3 regions of the Pantoea sp. SYBGC1 genome follow, and region 1 is predicted to be linked to each of the others. Evidence: riboswitches for the same ligand, from Rfam matches in the RefSeq annotation. Region 1 holds a riboswitch; each other region holds the start of a gene.
What was found. Region 1 has a riboswitch for thiamine pyrophosphate ahead of thiB (thiamine ABC transporter substrate binding subunit). Riboswitches for the same ligand answer to the same signal wherever they lie in the genome.
Positions count from the first base shown of each region.

Region 1 (7,391 bases):
GACGCGTGCAAACCCGCTATCCTGCGGATCGCGCCAGCCCTGCAGCGTCTGACTGCCGGCAGGGATCGCTTTACTGAAGCGCTGACTGAGCAGCACCAGCAGCAGACAACAGCTGAGCTGCAGCAGCGCCAGCAGCGCGGCGCGGCCGGGATCGTAATCAAAACTCAGCGCCTGGTAGATCGCCAGCTCCAGCGTGGTCGCCTGCGGCCCGCCGCCCAGCGCCAGCACCGTGGCGAAGCTGGCAAAGCAGAGCATAAAGATCAGCGCCGCGGTCGGCAGGATCTGCCGGCGCAGCCAGGGCCACTCCAGCAGCCGGAACAGATTCCAGCCGCGCAGCCCAAGCTGAGCCGCCAGCTGACGCTGCTCCGGCGGAATGCTCTCCAGCGCCTGCAGCAGCATGCGCGTGGCCAGCGGCAGGTTAAAGAAGACGTGCGCCAGCAAAATACCCTGCAGGCCATAGGGAGAGAAGTGGTAGGGAATACCCAGCAGCGTGCAGAGCTGCGCCAGCCAGCCGCTGCGGCCGTAGACGCTCAGCAGGCCAAATACCGCCACCAGCACCGGCAGCACCAGCGTCATCGCACATAAACGCAGCAGCAGCGTGCGGCCAGGAAAGCGGCGGCGGTAGAGCGCGCGCGCCAGCAGCACGGCCGGCAGCACGGAGCAGAGTGCCGAAAGCAGCGCCTGCTCAAATGAGAACGCCAGCACGTGGTGCAGATAGCTGTCACTGAGCAGTGTGCGCATGTCCGGCAGCGGGGCCGCCGTCAGCAGCGCCCCCAGCGCGAGCAGCGCCACGGCGCACAGCAGCAGCGCGCTCAGCGCGCCGGGTATCAGCCAGCCGGGCATCAGCGGCTGACAGCCCGCTGCCAGGCGCTGATCCACGCGGCGCGCTGGTCAGCCACTTCTGCCGGTGAAAACTGCAGCGCTTTTTGCGGCACGTTCAGCGCCCGATAGCCAGCCGGCAGATCGCTTTTGATCACCGGGTACATCCAGTTGCCGGTGGGGATTGTCTGCTGGAAAGCGGGGCTGACGATAAACTGCATAAAACGCTGCGCCAGCGCCGGCTGTTTGCTGCCGGCCAGCCGTGCAGCGACTTCGACCTGCAGATAGTGCCCCTCGCTGAAGGTGGCAGCGGCGTAGTTCTCTTTCTTCTCTTCAATAATGTGGTAAGCGGGCGAAGTGGTATAGCTCAGCACCAGATCGCCTTCGCCCTTGAGAAACAGGCCGTACGCTTCACTCCATCCTTTGGTGACGGTAACGGTTTTCGCCGCCAGCTTCTGCCACGCCGCGTCGCTGCGATCGCCAAACACTTTTTGCATCCAGAGCAGCAGGCCGAGTCCTGGCGTACTGGTACGCGGGTCTTCATAGATAACGCGCCATTTCTCCGGGCTTTCAACCAACTCCTGCAGGCTTGCAGGCGGATTCTTCAGGCGGTTTTTGTCATATACAAAGGCGAAGTAGCCGTAATCAAAGGGAACAAAGGTGTCGTTCTGCCAGCGCTCAGGCAGCTGCAGCGCCGCGGTATCGACCTGACTTTTAGCAAACAGACCGGTTTTCTCCGCCGCCTGCAGAAGGTTGTTATCCAGTCCCAGCACAACGTCCGCTTTACTGTTTTTCCCTTCCATGCGCAGACGGTTGAGCAGCGAGACGCCATCCTCCAGCGCCACGTAGCGCAGTTCGCAGCCGCACTCCGCTTCAAACGCTTTCTTTACCGCCGGGCCCGGGCCCCATTCAGCGGCGAACGAATCATAGGTATAGACGGTCAGTAGCGGTCTGGCGGCGAATACCGGCGCGGATAACAGCAGCAGGACAGGCAGAACGTTCTTTAACACTTTGCGCTCCTTAAGGAGAGGATATGAGTGAGTCGCAAAGGATCTGAGGCAGGCACATCTCAAATCCCTACGCCGGTATTAACCGGATCAGGTTCGACGGGTTTCTCTCAGCCTGACAACGCAGGCACCCCGTTGAGAACGGCTTAGTGTAGACATTTCCGCCACGGCGTGAAAGCGTCATAACGCCGGCGGCGCAAACCAGGCAGATTTAAAATCGAACCAGCCCAGCGTGTTCAGCCGTACGCCGCGCATGCTGCGCTGGCCTTCCAGCAGCAGCCAGTGGTGAAACAGCGGATGCAGCCAGTCCTGATCCACCAGCTGGCGCGCCCACTCAGCCAGCGGCAGGCGTTTTTCACGCCAGCGCGCAGCATCCTCATGCCACGCCAGCGGAATGCAGTGCTGCATCAGCGGCAGCTCATAGAGCTGCGCAAACAGTGCGTACTCCAGCGGCAGAGTGAAGTTAACGCTGCCGAGCCAGATATCACTCTCTCCGGCGCCGGCAAACCACGCTTCGTAGCTCACCACTCGCGTGATCAGTTCAACCCCCTGCATCGCCAGCAGGGGACGCAGCGCGCTGGCGATGCCCTCATGCTCAACGTGGTCGCTGTACCAGCTTAACGTTAGCCGGGTCAGGCCTTCCGGCTTGTCCGCCGCCCGCAGATTGCGGCGATGGTGCCAGCGCGGCAGCAGGCCCCAGGCAGGAAACCAGTAACGCTGATAGCCGGGATCGGCATGATGCAGCAGGGTAACCGGATTAAGCAGGTCGCTGACCCAGCGGCGGAACCGGGCATGGCGTCCCCAGGCGGAGCGCTGGTCAAATAGCAGGAAGTAGCAGCCCTCCTCCAGACGACTCTCTTCCGCTATCTCATCCGCCTCGCTGCCCTGCAGTTTTACGCCAGAGTAGACCAGCTCGTCACTGACTTCCGGCAGCACCCAGATGGAGACTTCATCAATCAGCGCGCGGTAACCAAAGTAGTCGTCAAACGCGGTAATTTTCAGCTGCGTCTGCTGATTACGTACCACGCTGTAAGGGCCGCAGCCGGCAGGCTGGCGGGCAAAGTCGGGCAGGGACGGCCATTCGCGCGGCAGGATCATGGCGCTGACGCTGCCCAGCAGCCACGGCAGCCAGCTGTCAGGCTGGGTCAGAGTGATATCCAGCGTCCAGGGCGCCGGCGAGTGCAGCTGCGAGATATGCGCAAATAGCGGCAGAGCGGCGCTGCGCTGCAGCGAATCGAGAATATCGGCCATCTCCAGCTCGCGCCCGTGATGAAAGCGGATGGCCGGACGCAGATAAAAGCGCCACTGCTGCGCGGAGAGTTGCTGCCAGTGGTGAGCGATATCGGGTTCAATTTCCCCGTTTTCCTCATTTATGCGCGTCAGGCCGCTGAAGATCTGGCGGGCCAGGTGCGTTTCGGAGCGGCGCAGCGGCGAGGCGGGCAGCAGGTTCTGCAGCGGACGGTAGTAGAGCACGCGCAAAATATGTTTTCCCTGACGCACGCTGCGGCCCAGGTGGGCGGCAATCATCTGCCGCACCTGCGCTTTGTCGCCAACCAGCTGAACCAGCTGGTCAATACCGTCCTGCTCCAGCAGCGCTTCTGCCCGCTGCTGCTGCAGCGCCAGACCGGTACAGCGGAAGCGCAGCTGCGAACGCTTTCCGCGTCCCGCCTCAGCCTGCCAGGTCAGCCAGCCTTCATGCTGCATCGCCTGAAGCAGGTTGCGCATATGGCGCCGCGAACAGTGCAGGCTGCTGGCCAGTGCATCAAGCGTTGTCGCCCGATCCTGACCTTCACACTGCTGCCAGAGACGAATAAATTGCTGCTGCAGACGAGGTGAAGACATAAAAGGGGAACTCCGTGGCGATTTCGCTCAGTGTTTGCTGCCCTATAATAGAGGCATACTGCCAGCTAATGGAAGAGCGGGAGGCACCCGATCCGGGTGGCGCTCAACCAGCTGTGTCGCCCGTGTGGCACATTTTTTCTGAGTAGGGTGCAATTACACCGCCAGCAGATTTTTCTCTGCTGGCTTTTTTCATAGCGGTGTGAAATCGTCTACGCTCTTTCGCTACTCTTTTCTGTTTTTTCCAAAGGGATTTCTGCATGAAGTCGCTGTTAACGCGGCAGCGCCGCCCCGATCCGGTCTATCTCGCTTTTATGGCTGTCACCTTTATGGCAGGCGTTGCGGGTGCGCTGCAGGCACCAACCCTCAGCCTGTTTCTGACCCGCGAGGTGCAGGTACGGCCCTTCTGGGTCGGACTCTTTTTCACCATCAACGCACTCGGCGGCATTGTGATCAGTATGCTGGTAGCAAAGCGCTCCGACACGCGCGGCGACCGGCGCCATCTGATCCTCTTTTGCTGCCTGATGGCCATTCTGAACGCGCTGCTGTTTGCGTTTAACCGTCACTACGCCACGCTGATAAGCCTGGGCGTGCTGCTCTCCGCGCTGGCCAGCGTCGCAATGCCGCAGATATTTGCGCTGGCGCGGGAGTACGCGGACGCATCAGCGCGTGAAGTGGTAATGTTCAGTTCGGTGATGCGGGCGCAGCTGTCGCTGGCGTGGGTCATCGGTCCGCCGCTCTCCTTTGCGCTGGCGCTTAATTTCGGTTTCGTCACGCTGTTCGCCGTGGTGGCGGGCATGTTTTTACTGAGTATGCTGCTGATCTGGCGCGGCCTGCCGTCGGTACCGCGCGTGGTGGCGACGCCGGAGCAGCTGCTGCTGCAGGTCAGCCCGTGGAAAGATGCGCAGGTGATGCTGCTGTTTATCGCCTCAGTAATCATGTGGGCGTGTAACACCATGTATTTTATTGATATGCCGCTCTACATGAGTAACACGCTGGGGCTGCCGGAAAAGCTGGCGGGCCTGCTGATGGGAACGGCCGCCGGGCTGGAGATCCCGATTATGCTGCTGGCGGGCTTTTACGCGAAGCGCGTCGGCAAGCGCGCGCTGATGCTGATGGCGGGCGTGGCGGCAATTCTCTTTTATCTCGGGCTGGTGCTGTTTACCTCAAAAACGGCGCTGATGCTGCTGCAGCTGTTTAACGCCGCTTTTATCGGCATTATCGCCGGTATTGGTATGCTCTGGTTTCAGGATCTGATGCCCGGCCGGGCGGGCGCGGCAACAACGCTGTTTACCACCTCTATCTCCACCGGACTGATCGTAGCCGGCCTGCTGCAGGGGATCCTGAGCGAGCGCTTCGGGCATGAATCGGTTTATCAGGTGGCGCTGGGCATGTCCGTGCTGGCGCTGCTGCTGATCGCGCGCGTGCGCGATGTGCAGCCGGCGACGGAGATCGCCGGCGCGTAAAACGTGCCGCTACCTGACGTAGCGGCGTTTAATCATTAGCGCAGGAAAGCGGGCTGCTGCTGCTCGTAGCGCGCGATCGACTCTTCATGCTGCAGCGTCAGGCCGATACTGTCCAGGCCGTTAATCATGCAGTGGCGGCGGAAGCTGTCGATCTCAAACGTATAGATCTTATCGCCTGCCGTGACCGTCTGCGCTTCCAGATCCACCGTAAAGCGCATGCCCGGACTGGCGTCAACCAGCCGGAACAGTGCGTCAACATCCTCTTCGCTCAGTCGCACCGGCAGCAGCTGATTGTTAAAGCTGTTGCCGTAAAAGATATCGGCAAAGCTCGGCGCAATGACGACATGGAAACCGAAGTCGGTCAGCGCCCAGGGGGCATGCTCACGGGAGGAGCCGCAGCCGAAGTTCTCGCGCGCCAGCAAAATGCTGGCACCGGCAAACTCAGGCTTGTTAAGCACAAAGCTGGCGGTAGGCTGTGTGCCGGCATCATCGTCAAAACGCCAGTCGTGAAACAGGTGGGCACCGAAGCCAGTGCGGGTGACCTTCTGCAGAAACTGCTTTGGAATAATGGCATCGGTATCGACGTTGGCCGCATCCAGTGGCGCGACAATACCGGTGTGCTGCGTTAATTTAGTCGCCATCGCTTAAGCTCCCTGAGTCAGTTCACGAATATCGGCAAAACGGCCGGAGACCGCTGCGGCGGCAGCCATCGCCGGGCTGACCAGGTGCGTACGGCCACCACGGCCCTGACGGCCTTCAAAGTTGCGGTTGCTGGTCGAGGCGCAGCGCTCGCCCGGATTCAGGCGATCGTTATTCATGGCGAGACACATAGAGCAGCCCGGCAGTCGCCACTCAAAACCGGCTTCAAGAAAGATTTTATCCAGACCTTCCGCTTCCGCCTGCGCTTTAACCGGGCCGGAACCTGGCACGACCATCGCGATTACGCCGGGTGCCACTTTACGCCCTTTGGCAATCGCCGCGGCAGCGCGCAGATCCTCAATGCGTGAGTTAGTGCAGGAGCCGATAAAGACTTTATCGATAGCTACATCGGTCAGCTTTACGCCTGGCTGCAGGTTCATATAAGCCAGCGCTTTTTCAGCGGAGGCGCGCTCAACCGGATCGGCAAACGAGGCGGGATCGGGTATCGCCTGATCCACCGCCATCACCTGACCCGGATTGGTGCCCCAGGTGACCTGCGGAGCAATATCGGCGGCGTTCAGCGTCACCACGCTGTCGAACACTGCGTCCGGATCTGACTTCAGCGTGCGCCAGTAGGCCACGGCCTGCTCCCAGTCGTCGCCTTTCGGCGCGAACTGCTTATCTTTCAGGTAGGCGAACGTGGTGTCATCCGGCGCCACCAGACCCGCTTTCGCGCCCATCTCAATCGCCATGTTGCACAGCGTCATGCGGCCTTCCATGCTCAGCGCTTCAATCGCCGGGCCGCAGAATTCAACCACATAGCCAGTGCCGCCGGCGCTGCCGGTTTTACCGATGATCGCCAGCACGATATCTTTCGCAGTAATGCCCGGCGCAGCGGCGCCCGACACGTTGATTTTCATGGTTTTCGCACGACCCTGTTTCAGCGTCTGGGTGGCGAACACGTGCTCGACCTCAGAGGTGCCGATACCAAACGCCAGTGAACCAAAGGCGCCGTGCGTGGCGGTATGTGAGTCGCCGCAGACGATAGTCATACCCGGCAGGGTCATACCCTGTTCCGGCCCGATCACGTGTACGATGCCCTGGAAGGGATGGTTCAGGTCGTAGAGCTGGATGCCGAACTCGTCGCAGTTCTTCATCAGCTCCTGCATCTGAATCCGCGCCATTTCACCGGACGCATTGATATCTTTCGTCTGGGTTGAAACGTTGTGATCCATGGTGGCAAAGGTTTTTTCCGGCTGACGCACTTTACGGCCGTGCGCGCGCAGGCCGTCGAACGCCTGCGGGGAGGTCACTTCGTGGATCAGGTGACGATCAATATAGAGCAGCGGCGTTTCATCGGGCGCTTCGTGAACGACATGTGCGTCAAATAACTTCTGGTATAAGCTTTTCATTTTTATTTTTCTCCGGCAATGAAGCCCGCGATGAGGCTACCCATTTCATCCGTACTGACGGCAGGGCCGTCGCCTGCCAGATCGCGGGTGCGATGGCCCGCTTCCAGCGCCTGGCTGACCGCCTGTTCGATAGCATCAGCAGCGTCGGCGGCGTTCAGGCTGAAGCGCAGCAGCATTGACAGCGACAGGATCTGGGCAATCGGGTTAGC
Region 1 covers NZ_JBXUNM010000004.1:122,617-130,007, reverse strand. Annotated here, with positions in the region: gene thiP (thiamine/thiamine pyrophosphate ABC transporter permease ThiP) at 1-867, opposite strand, end outside; gene thiB (thiamine ABC transporter substrate binding subunit) at 843-1,829, opposite strand; TPP riboswitch at 1,876-1,971, opposite strand; gene sgrR (HTH-type transcriptional regulator SgrR) at 2,007-3,668, opposite strand; gene AC2CF9_RS09600 (MFS transporter) at 3,926-5,131, shown strand; gene leuD (3-isopropylmalate dehydratase small subunit) at 5,167-5,772, opposite strand; gene leuC (3-isopropylmalate dehydratase large subunit) at 5,776-7,182, opposite strand; gene leuB (3-isopropylmalate dehydrogenase) at 7,185-7,391, opposite strand, start outside.

Region 2 (7,391 bases), on a different contig from region 1:
CGAAACGAGAGAAAGCCCGGAATATAGGGCATAGTGGTAGGAATGCGCGCAATGCGATGCTCCACCAGCGTAAGTGAGGGGTATTCCAGAATGACGATCGCGGCGCGCGTCACCTCACCCCCCTGCTCAAATCCGACATCAGCGCCGCCGATAAAGCGCGGCGGCAGAACGTCAAAATCGTCCTGCCGCACCACGTTAGCAGCCAGCGCCAGCTGTTCCTGACGTAATGCGGCTAAATCCATGCTTATTCCTGATGATATTGTCGCGAAAGACGATGCACCGCCTCAACGAACACACCTGCATGTTCCGGCGGCACATCCTGATGGATACCGTGTCCGAGATTAAACACGTGTCCTTCACCCTCGCCAAACCCGGCAAGAATGCTGGCCACCTCCTCTTCAATACGGGCAGGCGGCGCATAAAGCATAGACGGGTCCATGTTACCCTGCAGTGCAACCTGATGACCCACGCGGCGACGCGCCTCGGCCATATCCATGGTCCAGTCCAGCCCCAGCGCATCACAGCCGGTAGCAGCCATCGCCTCCAGCCACTGTCCGCCGCCTTTGGTAAAGAGCGTGACCGGGACGCGCCGGCCTTCGCTCTCACGCACCAGGCCTTCCACAATTTTATGCATGTAGTTCAGCGAAAAATCGCGGTAGTCGCGTCCGGTCAGCACACCACCCCAGGTATCGAAGATCATGACCGACTGCGCACCCGCGTTGATCTGCGCATTGAGGTAGAGGATCACGCTGTCCGCCAGCTTGTCCAGCAGCGTGTGCAGCGTCTGCGGTTCGGCATACATCATCTTTTTGATTTTGGTAAATGCCTTGCTGCTGCCGCCCTCAACCATATAGGTGGCCAGCGTCCACGGGCTGCCGGAAAAACCAATCAGCGGGACGGCTCCCCTGAGATTGCGGCGGATGGTTCGTACCGCATTCATCACATAACCCAGTTCCTGCTCCGGATCGGGCACCGGCAGGTTATCAACATCCGCACGACAGGTAATCGGACGGGAGAAGCGCGGACCTTCGCCGGTTTCAAAATAGAGTCCCAGCCCCATCGCATCCGGGATGGTCAAAATATCGCTGAAGAGGATCGCTGCATCCAGCGGATAGCGGCGCAGCGGCTGCAGCGTCACTTCACACGCCAGCTCAGCATTTTTACACAGCGACATAAAATCACCGGCTTCAGCGCGCGTGGCTTTGTACTCCGGTAAATAGCGTCCGGCCTGACGCATCATCCAGACCGGGGTAACATCTACAGGCTGGCGCAGCAGGGCGCGCAGATAACGGTCGTTCTTCAGTTCACTCATAATGGGCTCTCTCATGCTAAGGGCGTCAGTGTAGCATTTTCATGCCACGCTGGCGCGACACAGCGCCACGGTGTCCTCAATCAGGCGCCGGGCCACGGTGCCTGGCGGCGGCAGCTGGGGCAGCGCATCAAAGCGATACCAGCCCGCATCGAGCAGCTCTTTTCCATCGTGCTGCAGCTCACCATCCTCATACTCCGCCATAAATGCCGTCATCAGCGAATGGGGAAAGGGCCACGGCTGCGAGGTCACATAGCGTACGTTTTTTACCCGTACGTTACTCTCCTCCATGACCTCACGCGCCACCGCCTGCTCCAGCGTTTCGCCTACTTCAACAAAGCCGGCCAGTACCGTATAGATGCTGTTGCGATGGCGGGCGTGATTGGCCAGCAGGATCTCGTCGCCGCGGCGAATCGCCACAATGATGCAGGGCGCAATCTGCGGATAGTAACGTTCGCGGCAGTGGGTACAGAGGCAGGCAAACTCACGCGGGCTGATGCGCATTTCATGGCCGCAGTAGCCGCACCAGCGGTGGGAACGGTAGAATTCAGCCAGCTGCACCCCCCGGCCGGCAAGCTGAAACAGTCCGGTATCCTGATCGATAACCTGTCGCACCGAGCCCATGTTTTCCGGGCGCGACGCCTGGATCAGCCAGACGTTTTCGCCCAGCCATTCACCGATAAGTATGCCGTGCTGGCCTGCCAGACCAAAATCTGCCGCTAAGCCGTGCGGCAGCTCACCCTGCGGCAACCAAAGTTTCTGTTCAGAGCTGACAATCCACCAGCCAGCGTCTACGCTTGAGATCTCACGTTGCATCTTATTCGTTGTCCTTAGCGTCGCACGGCACGCTGAAAGTCTGATGTTAAGTGTAATGAACAACTATAACTCACCGGGAGCCTCATATGCTTACCCAGTTAGATAACCTGACCAGGCGTGTCGGTGGCGGTAATGAATTAGTCGATGCATGGTTACGTGCGCGTCGACATCTGCTTGTCACTTACTATGAATTAATTGGCATCAAGCCGAATAAAGAGGCGCTGGCGGTGCTGAACGAGCAGGCACTGGATGATTTCTGCCATACGCTGGTGGACTATCTCTCAACCGGCCACTTCAGCATGTATGAGCGCATTATCAAAGATCTGCAGGGTGACAGTCCGCTGGTTGCTGCTGCGCATCTCTATCCGGCGCTTGAAAGCAATACCGATCGCATCATGCAGCTGTATGACACCCATTTGCAGCAGGCAATTACGGATGAAAACTGCGTTGAATTCCAGCAGGCACTCTCTGAAGTAGGCGAAACGCTGGCTTCGCGCTTCTCGCTGGAAGATAAGCTGATTCAGATGGCGTGGGATAACCAGCTGGTTTCTCCGCCGGTAGCAAACGACAGTACCATCGCGCGTCCGGCCTGATCCTGCTGCAGTTGTAAAATCCTTGTTATTCCGTAAAAGCCCACTTATGCTGAGTGGGCTTTTATTGTTTTGAACAGAAACACCTTGTCGGAGTGCCCTTCGGGGCTGAGACCGTTAATTCGGGATCCGCGGAACCTGATCAGGTTAGTACCTGCGAAGGGAACAAGAGTAGCTATTATCAGCGCGCGATTGGACTTTACCTGTCTGCAGGCGCTGTTACTCCTTCCGGACTCCGGACAAGCAACTTCCACTGACTTCAGGAATTTTGCTATGTCTGCTGCTAAACCTTCTCGTCGTGAACAGCGCGCGCAAGCGCAGGATTTTATCAACTCGCTGCAGGGCACCGCCTTTCCCAGCTCACAGCGTATCTGGATCAGCGGCAGCCGCGCCGATATTCGCGTGCCGATGCGTGAAATCCAGCTCAGCCCCACCCATACCGGCGGCACCAAAGCGGAGCCACAGTACGAAATCAATGAGCCGGTTCCGGTCTATGACACCGCTGGCGCCTATGGCGATCCGCAGGCCACTATCGATGTACATCAGGGACTGGCAAAGCTGCGCGCCGCGTGGATAGACGAGCGTGATGACAGTGAACCGGTTATGCAGCGCAGTTCCGCTTATACCCAGCAGCGTCTGGCCGATGAGGGACTGGACCATCTGCGCTTTGAATCGCTGCCTTCTCCGCGCCGGGCAAAGCCTGGCCGCTGCGTCACGCAGCTGCACTACGCCCGTCAGGGCATCGTGACGCCGGAGATGGAGTTTATCGCGATACGTGAAAATATGGGGCGCGAACGGATTCGCAGCGAAGTTCTGCTGCAGCAGCATCCGGGCGAAGCCTTTGGTGCGCACCTGCCGGCGAATATCACCGCAGAATTTGTGCGCGATGAAGTCGCCAGCGGGCGCGCCATTATTCCTTCAAATATCAACCACCCCGAATCGGAACCGATGATTATTGGCCGTAATTTTCTGGTGAAGATCAACGCCAATATCGGCAACTCTGCGGTCAGCTCCTCGATTGAAGAGGAGGTTGAAAAGCTGGTGTGGTCCACGCGCTGGGGTGCCGATACCGTAATGGACCTCTCCACCGGCCGCTACATTCATGAAACGCGCGAGTGGATCCTGCGCAACAGCCCGGTTCCCATCGGCACCGTGCCGATCTATCAGGCGCTGGAGAAGGTGAATGGCATCGCTGAAAACCTTAACTGGGAAATTTTCCGCGATACCCTGCTGGAGCAGGCGGAGCAGGGCGTCGACTACTTCACTATTCACGCCGGCGTGCTGCTGCGCTATGTGCCGATGACGGCCAGACGCCTGACCGGTATCGTGTCGCGCGGCGGCTCAATCATGGCGAAATGGTGCCTGTCACATCACCAGGAGAGTTTTCTCTATCAGCATTTCCGCGATATCTGTGAAATCTGCGCCGCTTATGACGTGGCCCTCTCGCTGGGCGATGGCCTGCGCCCGGGATCGATTCAGGATGCCAACGATGAGGCGCAGTTTGCAGAACTCAGAACCTTAGGTGAGCTGACCAAAATCGCCTGGGAGTATGACGTGCAGGTGATGATTGAAGGACCGGGCCATATTCCGATGCAGATGATCCGGCGCAACATGACCGAGCAGCTCGACCATTGCCATGAAGCGCCCTTTTATACGCTTGGCCCGCTGACCACCGATATCGCACCGGGCTATGACCACTTTACCTCCGGTATTGGCGCGGCGATGATTGGCTGGTTTGGCTGCGCCATGCTCTGCTATGTAACGCCGAAAGAGCACCTCGGGCTGCCCAATAAAGAGGATGTCAAGCAGGGGCTTATCACCTATAAGATCGCCGCGCATGCCGCCGATCTGGCCAAAGGGCATCCTGGGGCGCAGATCCGCGATAACGCTATGTCCAAAGCGCGCTTTGAATTCCGCTGGGAAGATCAGTTTAACCTCGCGCTGGATCCGCATACCGCCCGCGCCTACCACGATGAGACGCTGCCGCAGGAATCGGGCAAAGTTGCGCACTTCTGTTCTATGTGCGGGCCGAAGTTCTGCTCAATGAAAATTACCCAGGAAGTGCGGGAGTTTGCGGCGCGCCAGCAGGCTGAGGCACAGCCGGTTGAAGTGGCTGAAGTGGGAATGGCAGAGATGTCTGAAACATTCCGCCGCCGCGGAGGCGAGCTCTATCATCCTGCTGATGCGACCGGTAAGGAGAAAGCATGACAACCGCGTTTGCTGCGACTGCCCCGCAGCTGGGACTCTATCCGGTGGTTGACAGCGTCAGCTGGATCGAACGCCTGCTGGCCGCTGGAGTACGCACGATCCAGCTGCGCATCAAAGATCTGCCGGATCGGGACGCAGAAGACGCGGTGCGTGAAGCGATTGCGCTGGGCCGGCACTATCACGCACGGCTGTTCATTAATGATTACTGGCGGCTGGCTATTGCGCATCAGGCATACGGCGTACACCTGGGTCAGGAGGATCTGGAGGTGGCGGATCTGCAGGCGATTCAGCAGGCGGGCCTGCGGCTGGGCATCTCAACGCATGATGACGCAGAGCGGGAGCGCGCGGTGGCACTGCGCCCCTCCTATATTGCACTGGGGCACATCTTCCCCACGCAAACCAAGCAGATGCCGTCTGCGCCGCAGGGAGTGGTCCGGCTGCAGCAACACCTGCCGCATCTGCAGGGTATCCCTGCGGTCGCTATCGGCGGCATTTCACTGGCGCGCGTGCCTGAGGTGCTGGCGACCGGTGTCGGCAGCGTGGCGGTTGTCAGCGCCATCACGCAGGCGGCTGACTGGCGCGCGGCCACCGCTGATCTGCTGCGGCTGGTGGGAAGCGGAACGCCGATCGCAGAGGCCTGAAAATTGGTGTAACCCGCGCAGAAATGGCGCAAGCCGGCCCGCAGGGGTAGCCAGCAGGCCTCGTCTGCGCGCCGGAAACCGTTACAGTACGTCTGCCCGCTGTGATTTGCAGCGGGCCAGGGCTGGTTCCCCTTCTCTTCCTCCAGCCCTGCCTTTCCGGTTTACTCCGCCACCAGCTGCTCCGCCTGATGTTTGTCGCTGCTGCACGCCTGCATGGCGCGCTCTACCGCCGTTCCCAGCCGCGCCAGCGCCTGCTCCGTCTGTTCATTCATGGGCAAGCCGTAATTGAGTCGCAGACAGTTACGGTATTTACCCGCAGCGGAAAACAGAGAACCCACGGCGACCTGCAGGCTGGCCTCGCGCAGCTCGGCATTAAGCCGCACCGCATCAAACGCCTCCGGCAGCTCAATCCACATCAGAAACCCACCCTGCGGGCGCGATACGCAGATGCCGCAGGGAAAGTAGTGCCGCACCCAGCAGCTGAATGTTTCATAGTTGCGCTGATACACCTGGCGCATACGGCGCAGGTGCGGGAGATAGTGGCCCTGGCGAATAAACTCCGCCACGGTGTGCTGCGGCAGCGTGGCCGTGGATCCGGTGCCGATATATTTCATATGCAGTACCCTGTCGCGATAGCGACCCGGTGCCACCCAGCCCACCCGCAGCCCCGGTGCCAGCGTTTTTGAAAATGAGCTGCAGAGCAGCACGCGGCCATCCATGTCGAGCGATTTGAGCGTGACAGGACGCGGGTAGTCCCATGCCAGCTCGCCATAGACATCATCCTCTATGATGGCGGCATCAACCCGCTGCGCCAGCGCCAGCAGCGCCCGCTTGCGCGCTTCCGGCATAATAAAACCCAGCGGATTATTGCAGTTTGGCACCACCACTACGGCTTTGATTGGCCACTGCTCAAACGCCAGCTCCAGTGCCTCAAGGCTGATCCCGGTGACTGAGTCGGTCGGGATTTCAATCACCCTGATCCCCAGTCCGCGCAATGTCTGCATCGTGCCATGAAACGCGGGCGACTCTACCGCAATAATGTCACCCGGCGCACAGACGGCGCGAATGGAAACCGACAGCGCCTCATGGCAGCCGGTGGTGATCACAATATCCTCTGCCGTCAGCTGGCAACCGCTGTCGATGGTCAGGCGCGCCACCTGCTCGCGCAGGGCGCTGACGCCGAGCAGACTGTCATAGTTGAGCAGTTCGGTCTGCTGTTTCTGCGCCAGCCGGCTCATGATTTTCCACAGCGGTTTCAGCGTGGGCTGCGTCAGATCGGGCATGCCGCTGCCCAGCTGCATCACGTCACCGCTGGTGCGGCTGCTGAGGAGTTCCAGCACGGAATCCCACTGCGTAACCTCTACCGGCCGCTGTACCGGGCGCGTCAGCGCAGGCATCGGCGGGGTCGCTTTATGCGTGGCGACAAAATAGCCGGATCGCGGCTGCGGTACGATCAGCTGCTTCTCTTCCAGCAGATGATACGCCTGCTGCACGGTGCTGATACTGACCCCATGCTCGCTACTCAGCGTGCGTACTGAAGGCAGGCGTTCACCGCTGCGATAAAGCCCCTGCTCAATCCGATCGGAGAGCAGGCAGGCCAGATGCTGATAGCGCGTCATTGTATGCTCCTGGCAACAAATCCATCTAAAAAACCAGTACAGATAAGCGCTACTTTTAGCATTCAGACGGGACAAAACGCAATCTGTATGGTTAACAAACCCTGTATTTGGGTCTGTATGGTTTTGACGGGAAAACGGACAATGCTGCTCAGATACCCCTGTTGAGGAGCGAGAGAATGGAATTTGATCAGAATTGTGCTGCAAAACC
Region 2 covers NZ_JBXUNM010000016.1:12,670-20,060, reverse strand. Annotated here, with positions in the region: gene nfi (deoxyribonuclease V) at 1-242, opposite strand, end outside; gene hemE (uroporphyrinogen decarboxylase) at 245-1,312, opposite strand; gene nudC (NAD(+) diphosphatase) at 1,352-2,125, opposite strand; gene rsd (sigma D regulator) at 2,212-2,718, shown strand; TPP riboswitch at 2,797-2,897, shown strand; gene thiC (phosphomethylpyrimidine synthase ThiC) at 2,989-4,923, shown strand; gene thiE (thiamine phosphate synthase) at 4,920-5,564, shown strand; gene AC2CF9_RS17605 (aminotransferase-like domain-containing protein) at 5,726-7,183, opposite strand; gene AC2CF9_RS17600 (DUF1127 domain-containing protein) at 7,360-7,391, shown strand, end outside.
Region 2: it holds a riboswitch for thiamine pyrophosphate, as region 1 does, so the genes downstream of both, thiC (phosphomethylpyrimidine synthase ThiC) here and thiB (thiamine ABC transporter substrate binding subunit) in region 1, are expected to answer to the same signal.

Region 3 (7,391 bases), on a different contig from region 1:
GCAAAGCCCGCGCGTTCGCCGTTTATCTCCGCTACCAGCACCGTTTCGCCCAGGATCACCGCATCAAAATCCTCCAGCTGCCACGCATCACCGTTAAGCCACGTCCAGCTGTGCCGGCGCGCGGCGAGAAACAGCGTGCGCAGAAACGGGCGATCGCTCTCCTGAAAAGATCGGATATTCACCTACGGGGTCTCCTGAATCGCAAGCATCGCTTATGGCACGCGGTCATGCGTACCAGCCTGTAAAAAAAATAGCAGTTTTGCCGCATTCTGAGAAAGCCTGTTATCGCCGCCGCTTTTCTGTGTAGAATGCCGCGGCAAGCCGCACCGGATCTGGTCTCGCTGCATTGATAGCTTTTGTTTATCTGAGTGATAACGTCTGCGTATTAGCACCTGGCCTGAAAAAACTGTAGCCTGCATCACATCTTTTTAACGGAGGTCACTATGTCAATCATTAACACCAAAATTAAACCGTTCAAAAACGCAGCGTTCAAAAACGGCGAATTCATCGACGTAACCGAGAAAGACGTTGAAGGTAAATGGAGTGTTTTCTTCTTCTACCCGGCTGACTTCACCTTCGTATGCCCGACCGAACTGGGTGACGTTGCAGACCACTACGAAGAGTTCCAGAAACTGGGCGTAGATATCTACTCCGTTTCTACTGACACGCACTTTACCCACAAAGCCTGGCACGGTTCTTCCGAGACCATCGGCAAGATTCAGTATGCCATGATCGGCGATCCAACCGGCGCGCTGACCCGCAACTTTGAAATTATGCGTGAGGCAGAAGGTCTGGCCGATCGCGGTACGTTCATCGTTGACCCGGAAGGCATCATCCAGGCGATCGAAATCACCGCTGAAGGCATTGGCCGCGACGCCTCTGACCTGCTGCGCAAAGTGAAAGCTGCACAGTACGTGGCTTCTCACCCAGGCGAAGTTTGCCCGGCTAAATGGAAAGAGGGCGACGCCACGCTGGCTCCGTCACTGGACCTGGTCGGTAAAATCTAAGTTACCTGACGCCATTCGGTCTCTTTTTTATCGGGTGCTGCGGCACCCGATTTTCTTCACAGGAACTCACTATGCTCGACACCAATTTAAAAACCCAGCTTAAGGCTTACCTTGAGAAACTAACGAAACCGGTTGAGTTGATTGCTACCCTGGATGAGGGCACAAAATCTGCTGAGATCCGTACGCTGTTAGCAGATATTGCCGCGCTCTCTGACAAAGTCAGCTTCCGTGAAGAGAACGATCGTCCGGTACGCAAACCGTCGTTTCTGATCACCAACCCAGGCAGCCAGAGCGGTCCGCGCTTTGCCGGCTCGCCGATGGGCCATGAATTTACGTCACTGGTGCTGGCGCTGCTCCAGACCGGTGGACACCCCTCTAAAGAGGCGCAGAGTCTGCTGGATCAGGTGATGTCATTTGATACCGATCTGCACTTTGAAACCTACTACTCGCTCTCCTGCCACAACTGTCCGGATGTGGTGCAGGCGCTGAACCTGATGGCGGTACTGAATCCGCGTATCAGCCACACCGCTATTGATGGTGGCGTGTTCCAGAATGAAATTACCGAGCGCAACGTCATGGGCGTGCCGGCCGTCTATCTGAACGGCAAAGAGTTTGGGCAGGGCCGCATGAGCCTGGCCGAAATCGTCGGAAAAGTTGATACCAACGCTGACAAGCGTGCGGCAGAAGAGCTGAACAAGCGTGACGCGTATGAAGTCCTGATTATCGGCAGTGGTCCGGCAGGCGCCGCAGCGGCTATCTACTCCGCGCGTAAAGGTATTCGTACCGGCCTGATGGGCGAGCGTTTTGGCGGTCAGGTACTGGATACGGTAGATATTGAAAACTACATCTCCGTGCCAAAAACGGAAGGGGCGAAGCTGGCGGGATCACTGCGCGCGCACGTTGATGATTACGCCGTGGATGTGATTGACACTCAGAGCGCCATTAAACTGATCCCCGCCGCGCAGGAAGGGGGATTGCACGCCATTGAAACCGCTTCCGGCGCGGTGCTGAAATCACGCAGCATCATCATCGCCACCGGTGCGCGCTGGCGCAACATGGGCGTACCGGGCGAGGATCAGTATCGCACCAAAGGCGTGACCTACTGCCCGCACTGCGACGGCCCGCTGTTTAAAGGCAAGCGCACCGCGGTTATCGGCGGCGGTAACTCTGGCGTGGAAGCGGCCATCGATCTGGCCGGTATTGTTGAGCACGTTACCCTGCTGGAGTTTGCCGGCGAGATGCGCGCTGACAAAGTGCTGCAGGATAAACTGCGCAGCCTGAAAAATGTCGACGTGATCCTCAACGCCCAGACCACCGAAGTTAAAGGCGACGGCAGCAAAGTCACCGGGCTGGCGTATCTGGATCGCACCACCCAGACCACGCACGAGCTGGCGCTGAGCGGCATCTTTGTTCAGATTGGTCTGCTGCCTAATACTGGCTTCCTTGAAGGCGCGGTCGAGCGCAACCGCATGGGTGAAGTGATTATCGATGCGAAGTGCGAAACCAGCCTGAAAGGCGTATTTGCCGCCGGCGACTGCACCACGGTGCCGTATAAGCAGATTATCATCGCCAGCGGCGAGGGCGCTAAAGCGTCACTCAGCGCCTTTGATTATCTGATCCGCACCCAGCCTGCACAGTAAAATCCGCTGTCCGGCCCGCGCCCCGCACCTTGCTGCGGGGCTTTTTTTTGCGCTGAATCAGCCGAGCCAGCGGCGCGCTTCGCTATCGCTGAGGTCGCGGTAGTAGAGCTTATGCAGCTGTACACCACAGCTGCGGCAGCGCGCGGTGATAAAGGTAGCCTGACAGTGACGTCCGGCAGGATTCAGGACGCCGTGGCGGCTGATCTCAATCTGATGCCAGCGGTGAGCGTGCGGAATAAGGTGGCGCAGCAGGTTAAGCATGGTGATATCCGGCAGGGTGATCCGGCAGCAGATTAAGCATGCAGCCGCGTTGCCGCGGCTTGCGCTGTATCAATAAACCGGTCACTCCAGCGCTCTGTCTGCTTCTGCTACCGCGCAGATCAAGCTTTCTGCTCGCTGCGGCTTGCGTCAGGCGATCGCTTCCCCTAAGCTGCCGGTGTGTCGTAACAGACACCATGACTCGGGGTGCCCTTCTTTGTGAAGGCTGAGAAATACCCGTATTACCTGATCTGGATAATGCCAGCGTAGGGAAGTCAGATGCCTGCGCGCATTCGCCTTCCTGTACGCCTGACAGGAGCGCTATGATGACCCATCCTTCCTCTGTTTTACCGCGCGGCTTGCCCCGTATCAATGCCCTGACCATTGCCGGCACCGATCCCAGCGGCGGCGCGGGCATTCAGGCCGATCTCAAAACCTTTTCCGCACTCAGCGCCTACGGCACCAGCGTTATTACCGCGCTGGTGGCGCAAAACACCTGTGGCGTACAGTCGGTCTGTTACATTTCACCGGCGTTTGTCGCCGCCCAGCTGGATTCGGTGCTGAGCGATATCCGTATCGATACGGCAAAAATCGGCATGCTGGCAGAGAGCGCTATCGTGGAAGTGGTGGCAGAGAAACTGGCGCGCGCGCGGCTGCCGTTTGTGGTGCTGGATACGGTAATGATTGCCAAAAGCGGCGATGCGCTGCTGGCGCCAGAGGCGGTGGCGGCAATGCGTGAGCGGCTGCTGCCGCAGGTTTCGCTGATCACGCCCAATCTGCCGGAAGCCGCGGCGCTGCTGGAAACAACACCTGCCCGCGATGAGCGCGCCATGCAGCAGCAGGGGGAGGGGCTGCTCGATCTCGGCTGTGCCGCGGTGCTGATGAAGGGGGGACATCTGGAGGATGCGGAAAGCCCGGACTGGCTGATTACCCGCAGCGGACGCTTCCGCTTTACGGCCCCGCGCGTAGCGACGCGTCACACTCACGGCACCGGCTGTACCCTTTCGGCGGCGCTGGCAGCGCTGCGGCCGCGGCATGAGAGCTGGGCTGATACGGTGACGGCGGCAAAAGGCTGGCTGCAGCAGGCGCTGCTGCAGGCCGATTCGCTGGAGGCAGGAAAGGGCATCGGGCCGGTACACCACTTTCATCACTGGTGGTAGGGCGGGTGCAGCGGGCGGATAACACGCAGGCATAAAAAAAGCAGCCTTACAGGCTGCTCTTTTTAAGAATCTGGCTCCTCTGACTGGACTCGAACCAGTGACATACGGATTAACAGTCCGCCGTTCTACCGACTGAACTACAGAGGAATTGTGTGGAACGGGGCGCATAATATCGGGCAGCCTGCTGCGTGTCAAAGCCCTTTTGCAAAATTTTTACTGACTGCTGAATAAACCGCCACCGCCTGACTTAATGTGAGGAATATCACCAAAGTACTGCAAGATTACAGCGGGATTTGTTGATTTTGTCGTGTGCTCCACATCAATGATCACAGATATTTCATTTCGCCATTGTGGCGCCAAAAAATGAAACATATATTCCGCGAAACCTCCTCCACTTTTCACGGGTGCAGCATGAACAGAGTCAGAATCGGAATGATCGGCAGCGGATATATCGGGCGGTGTCACGCTATCGCCTATGCGCAGGCACCCACGGTGTTTGCCCTGAAAGGTGAGATCGTGCGGGAGATGCTGGCTGAAGTCGATCCGGCACTGGCGGCAAAGCAGGCGGCCACGTTTGGCTTCGCCCGCTCCACCGGCGACTGGCGCGAGCTGGTCAGCGATCCGCAGATCGACGTTGTCGATATCTGCGCGCCCAACTTCCTGCATAAAGAGATGGCGCTGGAGGCGATCCGCCACGGCAAACATGTCTACTCGGAAAAGCCGCTGTCGCTGAGCGTGGCGGATGCAGAGGAGATGGTGCAGGCGGCAGAGCGGGCGGGTGTAAAAACGCTGGTGGGTTTTAATTACATGAAAAATCCGACCAGCCAGCTGGCGCGGGAGATCATTGCGCGCGGCGAGATTGGTGAAGTGGTGCATTTTTACGGCACGCATAATGAAGATTACCTCGCCAGCCCGCAGACGCCGCTGGACTGGCACTGTCAGAAAAAACTGGCAGGGCTGGGCGCGCTCGGCGATCTGGCCGCGCATATCGTCAATATGGCGCACTATCTGGTGGGCGACATTGAGGAGGTCAGCGGCGATATGATGACGGTAATCGCGCAGCGCCCCGACCCTAAAGATCCCGCGCGTCTGCTGCCGGTTGAGAACGAGGATCAGGCCAGCGCGCTGCTGCGCTTCAGCAATGGCGCGCACGGCGTGATTGAAACCTCACGCATTGCCTGTGGCAGCAAGATGGGGCTGACCTATGTGGTCACCGGCACCCGGGGTACGCTGCGCTATACCCAGGAGCGCATGGCCGAGCTGGCGCTTTATATCCACGATGAACCTGCCGGACGACAGGGCTTTAAAACGCTGCTCACCGGACCGGCGCATCCCGACTACGCCAGCTTCTGCGTCTCCGCCGGGCACGGTATCGGGTTTAACGATCAGAAAACCGTGGAGATCCGCGATCTGATCAATGGCATTGCGGCAGGCGATCGCATGTGGCCAGACTTTGCCGAAGGGCTACAGGTACAGAAGGTGCTGGAAGCCATTGCGATTTCGGCGGCCGAGCGGCGCTGGATGAAGGTATAACCCGGAAGGTTAAGCGGTTTGCCCGGTAAACCACCGGGTGCGCATCAATGCGCACCCGGTGATACGTGCGTCGTCAGGCCAGCAGCGCGCACTGTGGCGGCAGGCGACAGCTGAGCGCGCCTGGCAGCACATCAATGGTAAATTCGCTGCCGCTGAGCGGCTCACCGTCCAGATTAAACGTCATCTCATGCGGCGAACGAATAGTCAGCGAGTCGAGCTGAGCCGACACAATATTAGGGTTTTCATCATCGCGCGTCAGCGAATGCAGCAGCGTGGGCAGCAGCTCCTGCGCGGTAACGATGCTGAGGTTAAGCTGACCATCGTTTATCAGCGCATCGGGGCAGAGGCGCTGCCCGCCACCCGCCTGGCGACCGTTACCGATACCGATAACCAGCGCATCACCCTGCCAGCTGAAGCCAGGCCCGCTGATTTCGCAGCTGTCAGGTTTCAGCGCATCCACGCGCATCAGGCCGTGAATAAAGTAGGAGACGCCACCCAGCGCGGACTTCAGTTTCTCCGGCGTTTCAGTGGTAATACGCGTACCAAAGCCGCCGGTCGCCATATTGATAAAGTAGCGGTCGCCATTCACCCGCGCCAGATCGATAGCGGTGGCTTTGCCCACCACGGCAAGGCGCAGCGCCGGCTCCATCTCCGCCGGAATGCCCACGCTGGTGGCAAAATCGTTGGCGGTGCCCAGCGGCAGAATGCCGAGTACCGGACGGGAGGCCTCAGGTATCGCGGCCAGCGCGGTGGCAATCTCATTTATGGTGCCGTCGCCGCCGCCTGCAACAACGGTTTCCGCCTGCAGAGCAACCGCTTCCTGTACATAGCGATCGCCATCACCTTTTTCCCAGGTGACGCGCACGGCCAGATTAAAGCCCTCTTCGCGCAGCGTATCAACGGCCGCGCGCAGATCTTCATTGCCGGCGCCTTTTCCATTCAGGATCAGCAGCGTGAGCGGTGTAGTGTGCATCTTCAGTTCCTTGAAACGTGAGACAGGGATGTGGTTATAGCATAGCTGCGGCGGGAACTTTATCGGCAGGCGCTGAAAAAAGAAAACCCGCGCGGGGGAGCCGGGCGGGTAAATGAGGTGGTTCCTGGTCGTGCACGCTGGATATTGTTACTCATTAGCAGCAGGCGGGATTCTAAAGCGCGGCGCTGTGACCGTCTGTGATCCTGTTCTAACTTCGCCGCCTTTTTTTCATTTTGTGCGATTTTTGCCGTGCGGATCGCTGGTGGTATTGCCTTCAGGAAGATTACGCAGCAGCAGCGCAAAGCGAAGATCCACCTCTGCCGGCACCGGGATCCAGACCCGATGACCGTCGCCGGGCGCGACAGTGACCGCCTCGCCGCGATCGTTTTCCATCGCCTCCAGCGTGCAGGTCAGATTGCCCTGGGGCGTCATAATCTCTGCCGCATCGCCCTGCAGGAACTTGTTTTTCACCGCAATCTGCGCCCGGTCGCCGCGCCGCTCGCCGGTGAATTCGCCCACAAACTGCTGACGTTCAGAAACGGAAAAGCCCTGCTCATAGTTCTGGTAGCTGTCGTGGGTGTGACGCCGCAGGAAACCCTCGGTATAGCCACGGTGCGCCAGACCTTCCAGCGTAGCGAGCAGTGAAGTATCAAAAGGTTTACCCGCTGCGGCGTCGTCAATCGCGCGGCGATAGACCTGCGCGGTGCGCGCACAGTAGTAGAACGATTTGGTACGCCCTTCAATTTTCAGCGAATGCACGCCCATTGCGCTCAGCCGTTCCACATGCGCCACCGCACGCAAATCTTTTGAGTTCATGATG
Region 3 covers NZ_JBXUNM010000001.1:996,817-1,004,207, reverse strand. Annotated here, with positions in the region: gene AC2CF9_RS04685 (GNAT family N-acetyltransferase) at 1-182, opposite strand, end outside; gene ahpC (alkyl hydroperoxide reductase subunit C) at 444-1,007, shown strand; gene ahpF (alkyl hydroperoxide reductase subunit F) at 1,079-2,647, shown strand; gene AC2CF9_RS04670 (hypothetical protein) at 2,705-2,908, opposite strand; TPP riboswitch at 3,099-3,195, shown strand; gene thiD (bifunctional hydroxymethylpyrimidine kinase/phosphomethylpyrimidine kinase) at 3,265-4,065, shown strand; tRNA gene AC2CF9_RS04660 (tRNA-Asn) at 4,137-4,212, opposite strand; gene AC2CF9_RS04655 (Gfo/Idh/MocA family protein) at 4,477-5,598, shown strand; gene yegS (lipid kinase YegS) at 5,672-6,571, opposite strand; gene trhP (prephenate-dependent tRNA uridine(34) hydroxylase TrhP) at 6,800-7,391, opposite strand, start outside.
Region 3: it holds a riboswitch for thiamine pyrophosphate, as region 1 does, so the genes downstream of both, thiD (bifunctional hydroxymethylpyrimidine kinase/phosphomethylpyrimidine kinase) here and thiB (thiamine ABC transporter substrate binding subunit) in region 1, are expected to answer to the same signal.